DNA from 2 places in the Streptomyces sp. NPDC059373 genome. Region 2 is predicted to be linked to the other one. Evidence: riboswitches for the same ligand, from Rfam matches in the RefSeq annotation. Region 2 holds a riboswitch; the other holds the start of a gene.
What was found. A riboswitch is a leader RNA that binds a small molecule or an ion and turns the genes downstream of it on or off. The one in region 2 is predicted to bind cyclic di-AMP.
Positions count from the first base shown of each region.

Region 1: linked by a shared signal. The riboswitch ahead of ACFXJ5_RS30080 (transglycosylase family protein) and the one ahead of ACFXJ5_RS26510 (transglycosylase family protein) in region 2 are both predicted to bind cyclic di-AMP.

Region 1 is NZ_JBHYXC010000029.1:64,706-70,057, forward strand. Features, by position in the region: gene ACFXJ5_RS30075 (transglycosylase family protein) at 1-671, shown strand, start outside; cyclic di-AMP (ydaO/yuaA leader) riboswitch at 904-1,079, shown strand; gene ACFXJ5_RS30080 (transglycosylase family protein) at 1,085-1,429, shown strand; gene eno (phosphopyruvate hydratase) at 1,553-2,833, shown strand; gene ACFXJ5_RS30090 (septum formation initiator family protein) at 3,101-3,604, shown strand; gene ACFXJ5_RS30095 (DUF501 domain-containing protein) at 3,630-4,259, shown strand; gene ACFXJ5_RS30100 (Ppx/GppA phosphatase family protein) at 4,256-5,197, shown strand.
Region 2 is NZ_JBHYXC010000023.1:3,213-8,564, forward strand. Features, by position in the region: gene ACFXJ5_RS26485 (MerR family transcriptional regulator) at 1-374, shown strand, start outside; gene ACFXJ5_RS26490 (hypothetical protein) at 382-1,311, shown strand; gene ACFXJ5_RS26495 (SDR family NAD(P)-dependent oxidoreductase) at 1,371-2,129, shown strand; gene mgrA (L-glyceraldehyde 3-phosphate reductase) at 2,191-3,210, opposite strand; gene ACFXJ5_RS26505 (ThuA domain-containing protein) at 3,264-3,944, opposite strand; cyclic di-AMP (ydaO/yuaA leader) riboswitch at 4,405-4,586, shown strand; gene ACFXJ5_RS26510 (transglycosylase family protein) at 4,589-5,352, shown strand, end outside.

The DNA.
Region 1 (5,352 bases), on a different contig from region 2:
TGCAGATCACCCAGGAGACCTGGGACGAGTACGGCGGCCGGGACTACGCGAAACGCCCCGACCTGGCCAGCGAGAACGAGCAGATAACCGTGGCCGACGACATCCTCGGCGCCCTCGGCGTCGACGCGTGGCCGACCTGCGCCGACATCTCGGGCCTTACCTTCGCGGTCAACGGCACCGCCTCCGGTTCGGCGTCGAGCTCCACCTCCGCCTCCCCGACGGACGGGGCCACCGCCACCCCCACGGACGGGGCCACCACTCCGACCGACGGTGCCACGGACACCCCGACCGACTCCGCCTCCGGCTCCACCTCGAACACCGGCAGCGGCGACTCGACGAAGGCCACCGCATCGCCGGACCCGTCGTCCACCGAGGCCGCGGCCCCCACCCCCTCCGCCCCCTCCCGCAGCACGGGCCGGCACGCCAAGCCCGAGACAGCCCCCGCCACCGCGGAGGCCGCCTGGGGCAAGCTCACCCGCAGCGCGGCCAAGGCGGACGCCGACACCACCGGCCCGCAGCGCTACCGGGTGCGCGACGGCGACTCGCTCTGCGACATCGCCGCCGAGGAGCACGTGACCGGCGGATGGCGCGCCCTTTACGAGGCCAACAAGACCGTGATCGGTGACGATCCGGGAGTGATCCACCCCGGACAGTATCTGACGGTGGGGTAGCCGGTGTGACAAGCCTTACCCGGAGGTTTGGGTACGGAGTGTCCGTTCAGCCCTGATTCACCCGCTCTCACCTGGAATTATGTGAATTCCGATGGTCGGGATCGGCGCGTCGGTGGTGATCTTGGGGGGATTGCCCCTTAACCAGAGCTTTGCTTACGGTCGACATCGCTCGCCGCCGCGGGCCCCGCCGGTCAGGAACGCCGAATCCTGCCGCCGACCGACGGGAACAGTCGACGCGAAAGCGCCGTAGGCAGGAGCGGGGGACCCACAGGTTCGCCGCCGTACGGAAACGGATGGATCCGGCTCCGTACGGCTTGGGGTTAAGCGCTGCGCGCATGACGCGCAGCACCGGGCACTCACACGGCCCGAACCCGACAGCTGACCTCGCAGGCGTCGGTGAGGAACCAACTCAAATGATTCGTCGTGCCTCCAAGACGGTCCGCTACGCCCTGCTCGGCGCCGTCGCCACCACCGCTGTCGCCGTCCCGATGCTGACCGCCACCACCGCCTCCGCCGCCTCCACGTCCGCGTGGGACCGGGTCGCCGCCTGCGAGTCCACCAGCAACTGGCACATCAACACCGGCAACGGCTTCTACGGTGGCCTGCAGTTCACCAACTCCACCTGGAAGGCCTTCGGCGGCACCAAGTACGCCGCCCGCGCCGACCTGGCCACCAAGAACCAGCAGATAGCCATCGCCGAGAAGGTCCTGGCCAGCCAGGGCAAGGGCGCCTGGCCGGTCTGCGGCAAGAACCTCTGACACCGGCTGTTCACCCCACGGCTCCCCGGCCGGGCACGCACTTCCCCCCTGCGTGCCCGGCCGGGGCTTTTGGTGTCGGCTAGGCTCAGCACGAAAAAGAAGAGACATCCAAAGGAGACTCACGTGCCGTCCATCGACGTCGTCGTAGCCCGGGAAATCCTCGACTCGCGAGGTAACCCCACCGTCGAGGTCGAGGTCGGCCTCGACGACGGAAGCACCGGACGTGCCGCTGTTCCGTCCGGGGCCTCCACCGGAGCGTTCGAGGCCCTCGAACTCCGGGACGGCGACAAGAGCCGCTACCTCGGCAAGGGCGTGGAGAAGGCCGTTCTCGCCGTCATCGAGCAGATCGGCCCGGAGCTCGTCGGTTACGACGCCACCGAGCAGCGCCTGATCGACCAGGCGATGTTCGACCTCGACGCCACCCCGGACAAGTCCTCGCTCGGCGCCAACGCCATCCTCGGCGTCTCGCTGGCCGTGGCCCACGCCGCCTCCGAGGCCTCCGACCTCCCGCTGTTCAGGTACCTGGGGGGCCCGAACGCCCACGTGCTGCCGGTCCCGATGATGAACATCCTCAACGGCGGCTCGCACGCCGACTCCAACGTGGACATCCAGGAGTTCATGATCGCCCCGATCGGCGCGGAGTCCTTCTCCGAGGCCCTGCGCTGGGGCGCCGAGGTCTACCACACCCTCAAGGCGGTCCTGAAGGAGCGCGGCCTCTCCACGGGCCTCGGCGACGAGGGCGGCTTCGCCCCCAACCTCGACTCCAACCGCGCCGCCCTCGACCTCATCGTCGAGGCCATCAAGAAGGCCGGCTACCAGCCCGGCCAGGACATCGCGCTCGCGCTCGACGTCGCCGCGTCCGAGTTCTACAAGGACGGCTCGTACGAGTTCGAGGGCAAGGCCCTCTCCGCAGCCGAACTCACCGCGTACTACGCCGAGCTCGTCGACGCGTACCCGCTGGTCTCCATCGAGGACCCGCTGTTCGAGGACGACTGGGACGGCTGGAAGACCCTCACCGAGCAGCTCGGCGACAAGGTGCAGATCGTCGGCGACGACCTCTTCGTCACCAACCCCGAGCGCCTCCAGAAGGGCATCGACAACAACACCGCCAACGCCCTCCTGGTCAAGGTCAACCAGATCGGTTCCCTGACCGAGACCCTCGACGCCGTCGAGCTCGCCCAGCGCAGCGGCTACAAGTGCATGATGTCCCACCGCTCCGGCGAGACCGAGGACGTCACCATCGCCGACCTCGCCGTCGCCACCAACTGCGGCCAGATCAAGACGGGCGCCCCCGCGCGCTCCGAGCGCGTCGCCAAGTACAACCAGCTCCTGCGCATCGAGGAGATCCTCGACGACGCCGCGGTCTACGCAGGCCGCTCCGCGTTCCCCCGCTTCAAGGGCTGACAGCCGGCCCCGCCGGGTTGTGGGTAGGTCGTTCCGCCTGAGGCGAGCGAAGCGAGGTGGGGGTCCCCCCCGGCCGAAGGCCGGGGGAGGGCTGGCACAACCCGGCCACGGGCCTGCACTCGACGGCGAAACCCCATGGGGTCCAGGGGCAGAGCCCCTGGTTTCGGGAAGGGGCGGGGTGGGGGAAGACCCCCGGGCCCCCGGCCCGCGTAGGGTGACCGAAGGCCAAGCCGCCGACCCAAACGCGAACCCCCACCGGAGGTGCCCGTGCCGGACCGCTTCTCCACCGCGACGCGGATCCGCGCCCTGGGCGCGCAGGCGCAGGCCCGCGTGTACCGGGCGACGGGCAGAGGCCCGAGCGCGCCGCGCCGGAACCGGCTGACCGGCCGGGCGGCGCTGCTGGCGCTCGTGGTGTGCGCGCTGGTGGTCGCCCTGGCGTACCCCATGAGGCAGTACATCGCGCAGCGCAGCGCCATCGCGGACCAGCGCCGCCAGGCGCAGGACGCGCGCAAGCGGGTGGAGCAGCTCCGGGAGCAGAAGGCGCGCTGGCAGGACCCGGCGTACGTACGGAGCCAGGCGCGGGAGCGGCTGAACTACGTCCTGCCCGGTGAGACGGGATATACCGTGGTGACCCCGGGTGCCACCGCGCAGAACAGCGCCGACCGGCACGACGCGAACGAGGCCGCCGGCCTCAGGCCCTGGTACGCGAACCTCTGGGACGGCGTGGACCACGCCGACGGCTCCGCCCCCGCCCACGCAGCAAGCAACTAACGAACGGCACGAGAAGACACCCCGCATGGAAACGCCCCCACCCGCCACTCCGCACACCCCGCCCACCGACGAGGACATCGCCGCCTTCAAGGAGCAGCTGGGCCGCCCCCCGCGCGGCCTGCGGGCCATCGCGCACCGGTGCCCGTGCGGCAATCCGGACGTCGTGGAGACCCAGCCGCGCCTTGAGGACGGCACGCCGTTCCCGACCCTCTACTACCTGACCTGCCCGCGCGCCGCCTCCGCGATCGGCACCCTCGAGGCGGACGGCGTCATGAAGGAGATGACGGCCCGCCTCGCCGAGGACCCGGAGCTGGCGGCCGCGTACCGGGGGGCCCACGAGGACTACCTCCGGCGCCGTGACGCCATCGAGGTCCTGGAGGGCTTCCCGAGCGCCGGCGGCATGCCGGACCGCGTGAAGTGCCTGCACGTCCTGGTCGGCCACTCCCTCGCGGCCGGCCCCGGGGTGAACCCGCTGGGCGACGAGGCCATCGCGATGCTGCCGGAGTGGTGGAAGAAGGGCCCGTGCGTGACGCCGTGCGGCGCGCCGGACCCGGCGGACGGCTGGGAAGTGCACAGCACGGGCGAGGGCGCCGATCGAGGCCACTTCGCCTTCAGGCCGATCGCATCCGAAGGATCCGAAGGAGACGCCGAGTGACCCGGGTCGCGGCCATCGACTGCGGTACGAACTCCATCCGCCTGCTCGTCGCGGACGCGGACCCCGCCACCGGCGAGCTCAAGGACCTGGACCGCCGGATGAAGATCGTCCGGCTCGGCCAGGACGTGGACCGTACGGGCCGGCTCGCGCCCGAGGCGCTGGAGCGCACCTTCGCCGCCTGCCGTGAGTATGCCGCCGCGATCGAGGAGCTGGGCGCGGAGCGCGTCCGTTTCGTGGCCACGTCCGCCTCCCGCGACGCCTCCAACCGCGAGGACTTCGTACGCGGCGTCGTCGGCATCCTGGGCGTGGAGCCCGAGGTGATCACCGGCGCGCAGGAGGCGGAGTTCTCCTTCACCGGGGCGACCAAGGAGCTGACCGGACGGGACGACCTGGCGAAGCCCTACCTCGTGGTGGACATCGGCGGCGGCTCGACCGAGTTCGTGGTGGGCGACGACACCGTCACCGCCGCCCGCTCGGTCGACATCGGCTGCGTACGGATGACGGAGCGGCACCTCGTGCGCGAGGGGAAGGTCCTCGACCCGCCGACCCTCGGCGCGATCACCGCCATAAAGGCCGACATCGAGGCCGCCCTGGATCTGGCCGAGGAGACGGTGCCGCTGAGGCAGGCTCGTACGCTCGTCGGACTGGCGGGGTCCGTGACGACGGTGGCCGCGATCGCGCTGGGCCTGCGCGCGTACGACTCGACGGCGATCCACCACTCCAGGATCGGCGTGGAGCGGGTCCGGGAGATCACCGGGCAGCTGCTGGCGGCCACGCACGCGGAGCGCGCGGCGATCCCGGTGATGCACCCCGGACGGGTGGACGTCATCGGTGCGGGGGCCCTGATCCTGCTCGAGATCATGGAGCGGACGGGGGCCGGAGAAGTGGTGGTCAGCGAGCACGACATCCTCGACGGCATCGCCTGGAGCCTCGCCTGACGGCACCCGCGGCGGCACGCCCGAGATTGTTTGTGAAACTCTTCACATGAAGTTCCGGCCCCACGGCCCAGTTTGCGAAGGCCGAGGGGTCCGACAGCCCTCAAAACCCCTTGCGGGACTGTGTTTCCGCCATATTGCGTGATCCCTCGCCGCCC
Region 2 (5,352 bases):
CGGCCATCGGCCGGTTGGTGAAGGCGGCTCAGGAGTACGGGGGAGTGGCCGGGCCGCCGTTCGTCGTCTACCACGGCGAGGTCAGCGAGGACGGGGACGGCCCGGCGGAGGCGTGCGTTCCGGTACGTCCGGGGCAGGACGTCACGGCAGCGGCGGCACGGGTCGAGCCGGCCCACCGGGAGCTGTACACCAGGCTGGTGAAGGACCAGGTGCAGTATCCCCGGATCACGATCGCCTTCGACGCGGTCGCGCACCGGATCGCCGAGCAGGGTCTTACCGGGACCGCGCCCTGCCGGGAGGTCTACTTCACGGACTGGGACTCGGCAGGCCCCGACGACGAGGTCTGTGACGTGGCCTACCCGGTCGAGGGATGACGGCGCGATGACGCTCCCCTACACCGGCTCGGGGCCGTACTGCTACGCCAACTCCCTTGCCATGGTGCTGGGCGAACATGCCCCGCCGACCGGCGTCATCGAGTGCCTCACCGGCTCCCCCTTCGGCTTCGAACTGCTGGCCGGCACGCTGCCGTTCTTCGACCCGTACGGCTGGGACCCGGAACTCGGCCTCGACGCCGCGATCGGCTCCCTCGGCTGGACCTGCGAACGCACCGACGGCGGCAGCCCGGAGGAAGCCATGGCCCGGCTCCGGAAGGCCTGCGCGGACGGGCCTGTCCTGACCGGACCGCTGGAAATGGGACTGCTCACACACCAGCCGGGCATGAACGCCGCCATCGGTGCCGACCACTACGTCGTGGTCCTGGCGGTGGAGGACGGCACGGTCCTCTTCCACGACCCGCACGGCCATCCGTACGCGACGCTGCCCACCGATGCCTTCAACGCGTCCTGGCGCGGCGACGAGGTCACATACATCAGCACCCCCTACGTGATGCGCAGCGGCTTCGTACGCCTCCGCGAGGTCGCGGCCGACGACGCCCTCCGGCGCACGCTGCCGGCCGCCGTCCGCTGGCTCGCCGGGCGGGACGACCTGCCGGTGCCCGCGGGCACGCTGGGCGGAGCGGCCGGGCTCGAAGCGCTGGCGGGACTGGTGGACGCAGGCCTCGACCCCGGCATGCGGACCATGCTCCAGGTCTTCAGCATTCGTGTCGGCGCCCGGCGACTGTCCGACGCGGCCGCCTGCCTCTCCATGCTCGGCCTGCCAAAGGCGGCCGCACTCGCCGCCACTCAGGCGCGCATCATCGGCGGGTTGCAGCACCCCGCCGTGGTGGGCGACGACCGGTCCCTGGCCGACGGACTGCGCCGGCTGGCGCCCACGTACAACCGGCTGCGGGAGCTGCTGACGGCCGCCCGGTAGCCCGGCGGCGACAACGAGCACCCGCTACCCACCCGGTACGCACCCGCTACGCTCGCGCCATGCCCACCGCACTCGTCACCGGCGCGACCGCCGGAATAGGCGCGGCCTTCGCGCGCCGGCTCGCCTCCGACGGCTTCGACCTGGTCCTCCTGGCCCGGGACACCGCCCGCCTGGAGCAGGCCGCCGAGGAGTACCGCACAGCGCACGGGGTGGCCGTCGAGGTGCTGACCGCCGACCTGGCCACCGAGGACGGGATCGCCGCGGCCGAGAGTCGTGCGGCGGCCGGCGTGGATCTGCTGGTCAACAACGCCGGCTTCGGCCAGCACGACACCTTCCTGAAGACGCCGCTGGCCGACGAGCTCGACATGCTCAAGGTGCACTGCGAGGCGGTGCTGCGCCTCACCCACGCCGCTCTGCCCGGCATGATCGACCGTGGCAGGGGCGGTGTCATCAACGTCGCCTCGGTCGCCGCGTTCTTCTCGCGCGGGACGTACAGCGCCACCAAGATATGGGTGGTCAACTTCAGTGAGAGCGTCGAGCAGGACATCGCAGGCAACGGCGTCCACGTCATGGCCCTGTGCCCCGGCTGGGTGCACACGGAGTTCCACGAGCGCTCCCACATGGACAAGTCGGCGGTCCCCGACTTCATGTGGCTCGACGCCGACACGCTGGTCGCCGCGGCCGTACGGGACTTCCGGCGCGGGGTCGGCGTGAGCGTGCCCGACATCAGGTACAAGGCCCTCGTGGGCCTGAGCAAGGCGGTCCCGCGCGGCCTGTCCAACCGCATCTCGGCGCGTTCGGGCCGGCGTTACGAGTAGACGGCCGCCCACAGGCACGGGGGTGCGGTGGGCGACAACCGCCCCCCGCACCCCCGTCCGCTCAGGCCGCGTGTCCGGGGATCTCGATCCCGCCGGCCGCCGAGATCCGGTCGATCTCCGCGATCTCCCCGTCCGTCAGCGGCTCGGCGTCCAGCGCCGCCAGATTCTGGTCGAGCTGCGCCACGCTGCTCGCGCCGATGAGGACCGACACCACGCGCGGATCCCGCAGCACCCACGTCAGCGCGAGCTGCGCGAGCGACTGTCCGCGTCCCTCGGCGATCTTGTTGAGCGAGTGCAGCAGCGCCAGCCGCTCCTCCGTCAGCGCGTCGCGCCTGAGGAAGTGCCCGACGGCCATCCGGGAGTCCTCCGGGACGCCGTGCAGGTAGCGGTCCGTCAGCAGGCCCTGTGCCAGTGGTGAGAAGGCGATCAGGCTGGTGCCGGTCTCACCGATCGCGTCCAGGACATTGTCTTCGAGGCCGCGCGACAGCATGTTGTACGCGGACTGGTGGATCAGCAGCGGAGTGCCGAGCTCGCGCAGGATCTCGGCGGCCCGGCGGTGCTGCTCGGCGGGGTAGTTGGAGATACCCGCGTACAGGGCCTTGCCCTGCTGGACCGCAGTGGCCAGGGCGCCCATGGTCTCCTCGAGGGGCGTGTCCGGGTCGAAGCGGTGCGAGTAGAAGACGTCGACGTAGTCCAGGCCCATCCGGCCCAGCGACTGGTCGAGGCTGGCCAGCAGGTACTTGCGCGAGCCCCACTCGCCGTACGGCCCGGGCCACATGTCGTAACCGGCCTTGGTGGCGATGAACAGCTCGTCACGGTAAGGCCGGAAGTCGGCGCTGAAGTGGGCGCCGAAGTTGGCCTCGGCGGAGCCGGCGGGCGGGCCGTAGTTGTTGGCGAGGTCGAGGTGGACGACGCCCCGGTCGACGGCGCGGCGCAGGATCGCGCGCTGGGTCTCCAGCGGCGCGGTGTCCCCGAAGTTGTGCCACAGGCCGAGCGAGACGGCGGGCAGCCGGACTCCGCTTTGGCCGCAGCGGCGGTATTCCATGGAGTCGTATCGGTCGTCGGCCGCGAGGTAGCTCACGCGAAAACTCCTGGGTCAGGTGCTGATGTAAGAAAATGTGCGGGATTGTGAGGCTACAGGCCCGGCCCCGGCGAATCCATCACGTAGCGCAGGCCGCCGAGCAAATGGTGTCGGAACACCGGGTCCGCGTACGCCTCGGGGGAGTGGCCGAGAGCGGTGTAGAAGGTACGGCCCCCGCCCGTGCCGCCGGAGTCGCGGCACCACACCAACGGGTGGTCGACGCCCATGCCGCCACCGTCGTACGAGGACTCGTCCGCCGACGCCAGCACCCGCATCGAGCCGCGCGGGCTGATCCGGAAGTCGTACCACTCGTCGGTGAACGGCCACACCGGGCCGAGGTGTTCGGTGGCCGGATGGCCGTGGTCCTCGACGGTGACCAGGCCGGGCTGCAGATCCGGGTGGCGGGCGAAGCGGGCGCCGAGCAGCTCGCCGTAGTACGGCCAGTCGTACTCGGTGCAGGCGGCCGCGTGCACGCCCATGAAGCCGCCGCCCGACTCGGCGTACGCCCGCAGGGCCTTGCGGCCTCGCGGGGTCAGGACCTCGCCGCTGGTGGACAGGAAGACCACTGCCCGGCAGCCGCCGAGCCCGTCCGCGAGGACCTCCGGGTCCTCGGTGGCCTCGACGCCGAAACCGTGCTCGGCGCCCAGGGCGCGGAAGGCCGCGATGCCGTCGGGGATGGAGTCATGGCGATAGGCGGTGGTCCGGGTGAAGACCAGGACCGGGGCAGGAGGCATGGCTCACACCCTAGGCATCGTCTTCTACCAGGTACAGGGCGGCGGCCGGTGGCCGTGGGAGACGACCGACGCGGGGTCACAATTGGCCCGATAGTCATGCACAAGACACACTTCGCCGGGGCGGTTTCCATCCGCGATGGGAGCACTTCCGGGCAAATCACCCACGGGTGATGGGCGTCACTCATGAAATACCGTACGGAATGCCGCAGACACTATGTGTCCACATCGGCCCCGTTTTGTGACTCTGCATATTGATCGAATTACCCACCGTCAGGGATCTGTGCACACAGAGCGGACACTTCTCACCCAAAGTCATCGAATTCTAAGATCGATTTGCGGCTTTCTTGATCCCGTGTTTACGCGCCTTGCTCAGTCGCGATGCCGTCGTCTAGCTTCACAGTCCCGCAGGTCAAATGCCTGCGGGATCCTCTCGGGCGGAACGCCGAATCCTGCCGCCGCCCATTGAGCAACCCCTGAGCACTTAAGGGCAGGAGCGGGGGACCCAGGTAATCGCCGTTCCGTCGGTCGCGGAACGGCTTGGGGTGAAGTCGCCGTGCAGCGCCGTTAATTCGGGCTGCCCGCGGCCGGGCATCTCCAGCCCGAACCCGACAGCTTACCTCGCAGGCGTCGGAGAGGAATTCGGCATGCCCGCAAAGGGAAAGCACCGTCGCGTCCGTACGAGCCGATTCACCCGAATCGGCGTCACCGCCGGCACGGCGGGTGCCGCCATCGCGCTGCCGATGGTCGGTGCCACCGGCGCCCACGCAGCCTCCGTGAGCACCTGGGACAAGGTCGCGTCCTGCGAGAGCACCAATAACTGGAGCATCAACACGGGCAACGGCTTCTACGGCGGCCTGCAGTTCACGCAGAGCACCTGGGCGGCCTTCGGTGGCACCCAGTACGCCGCGCGTGCGGACCTGGCCACCAAGGCGCAGCAGATCGCGATCGCCGAGAAGGTGCTCGCGGTCCAGGGCCCGCAGGCCTGGCCGGTGTGCGGTCCCAAGGCCGGTCTGACCAAGTCCAGCGCCGACACCTCCTCGGCCCCCGCCGCGTCCACGGCGACCACCCCCAAGAAGACGACCGAGACCAAGTCCTCGACCGCTTCGTCGCATTCGTCCGCTTCATCCGCTTCGACCCCTTCGAAGTCGAGCGGCGGAAGCTACACGGTCGTCAGCGGTGACACCCTCTCGAAGATCGCCGACGCCAAGGGCGTGGCCGGTGGCTGGCAGAAGCTGTACGCCGCCAACAAGAGCGTCGTCGGCGGCAACCCCGACCTGATCTTCCCCCACCAGGTCCTGACGCTCGGCCAGAAGGCCGCCGCCTCGACCGCCCACACCTCTTCGTCCTCCACCACGGAGCACAAGAGCACCGCTTCGGCCACCACCTCCTCGGCCGCGAAGACCGCCTC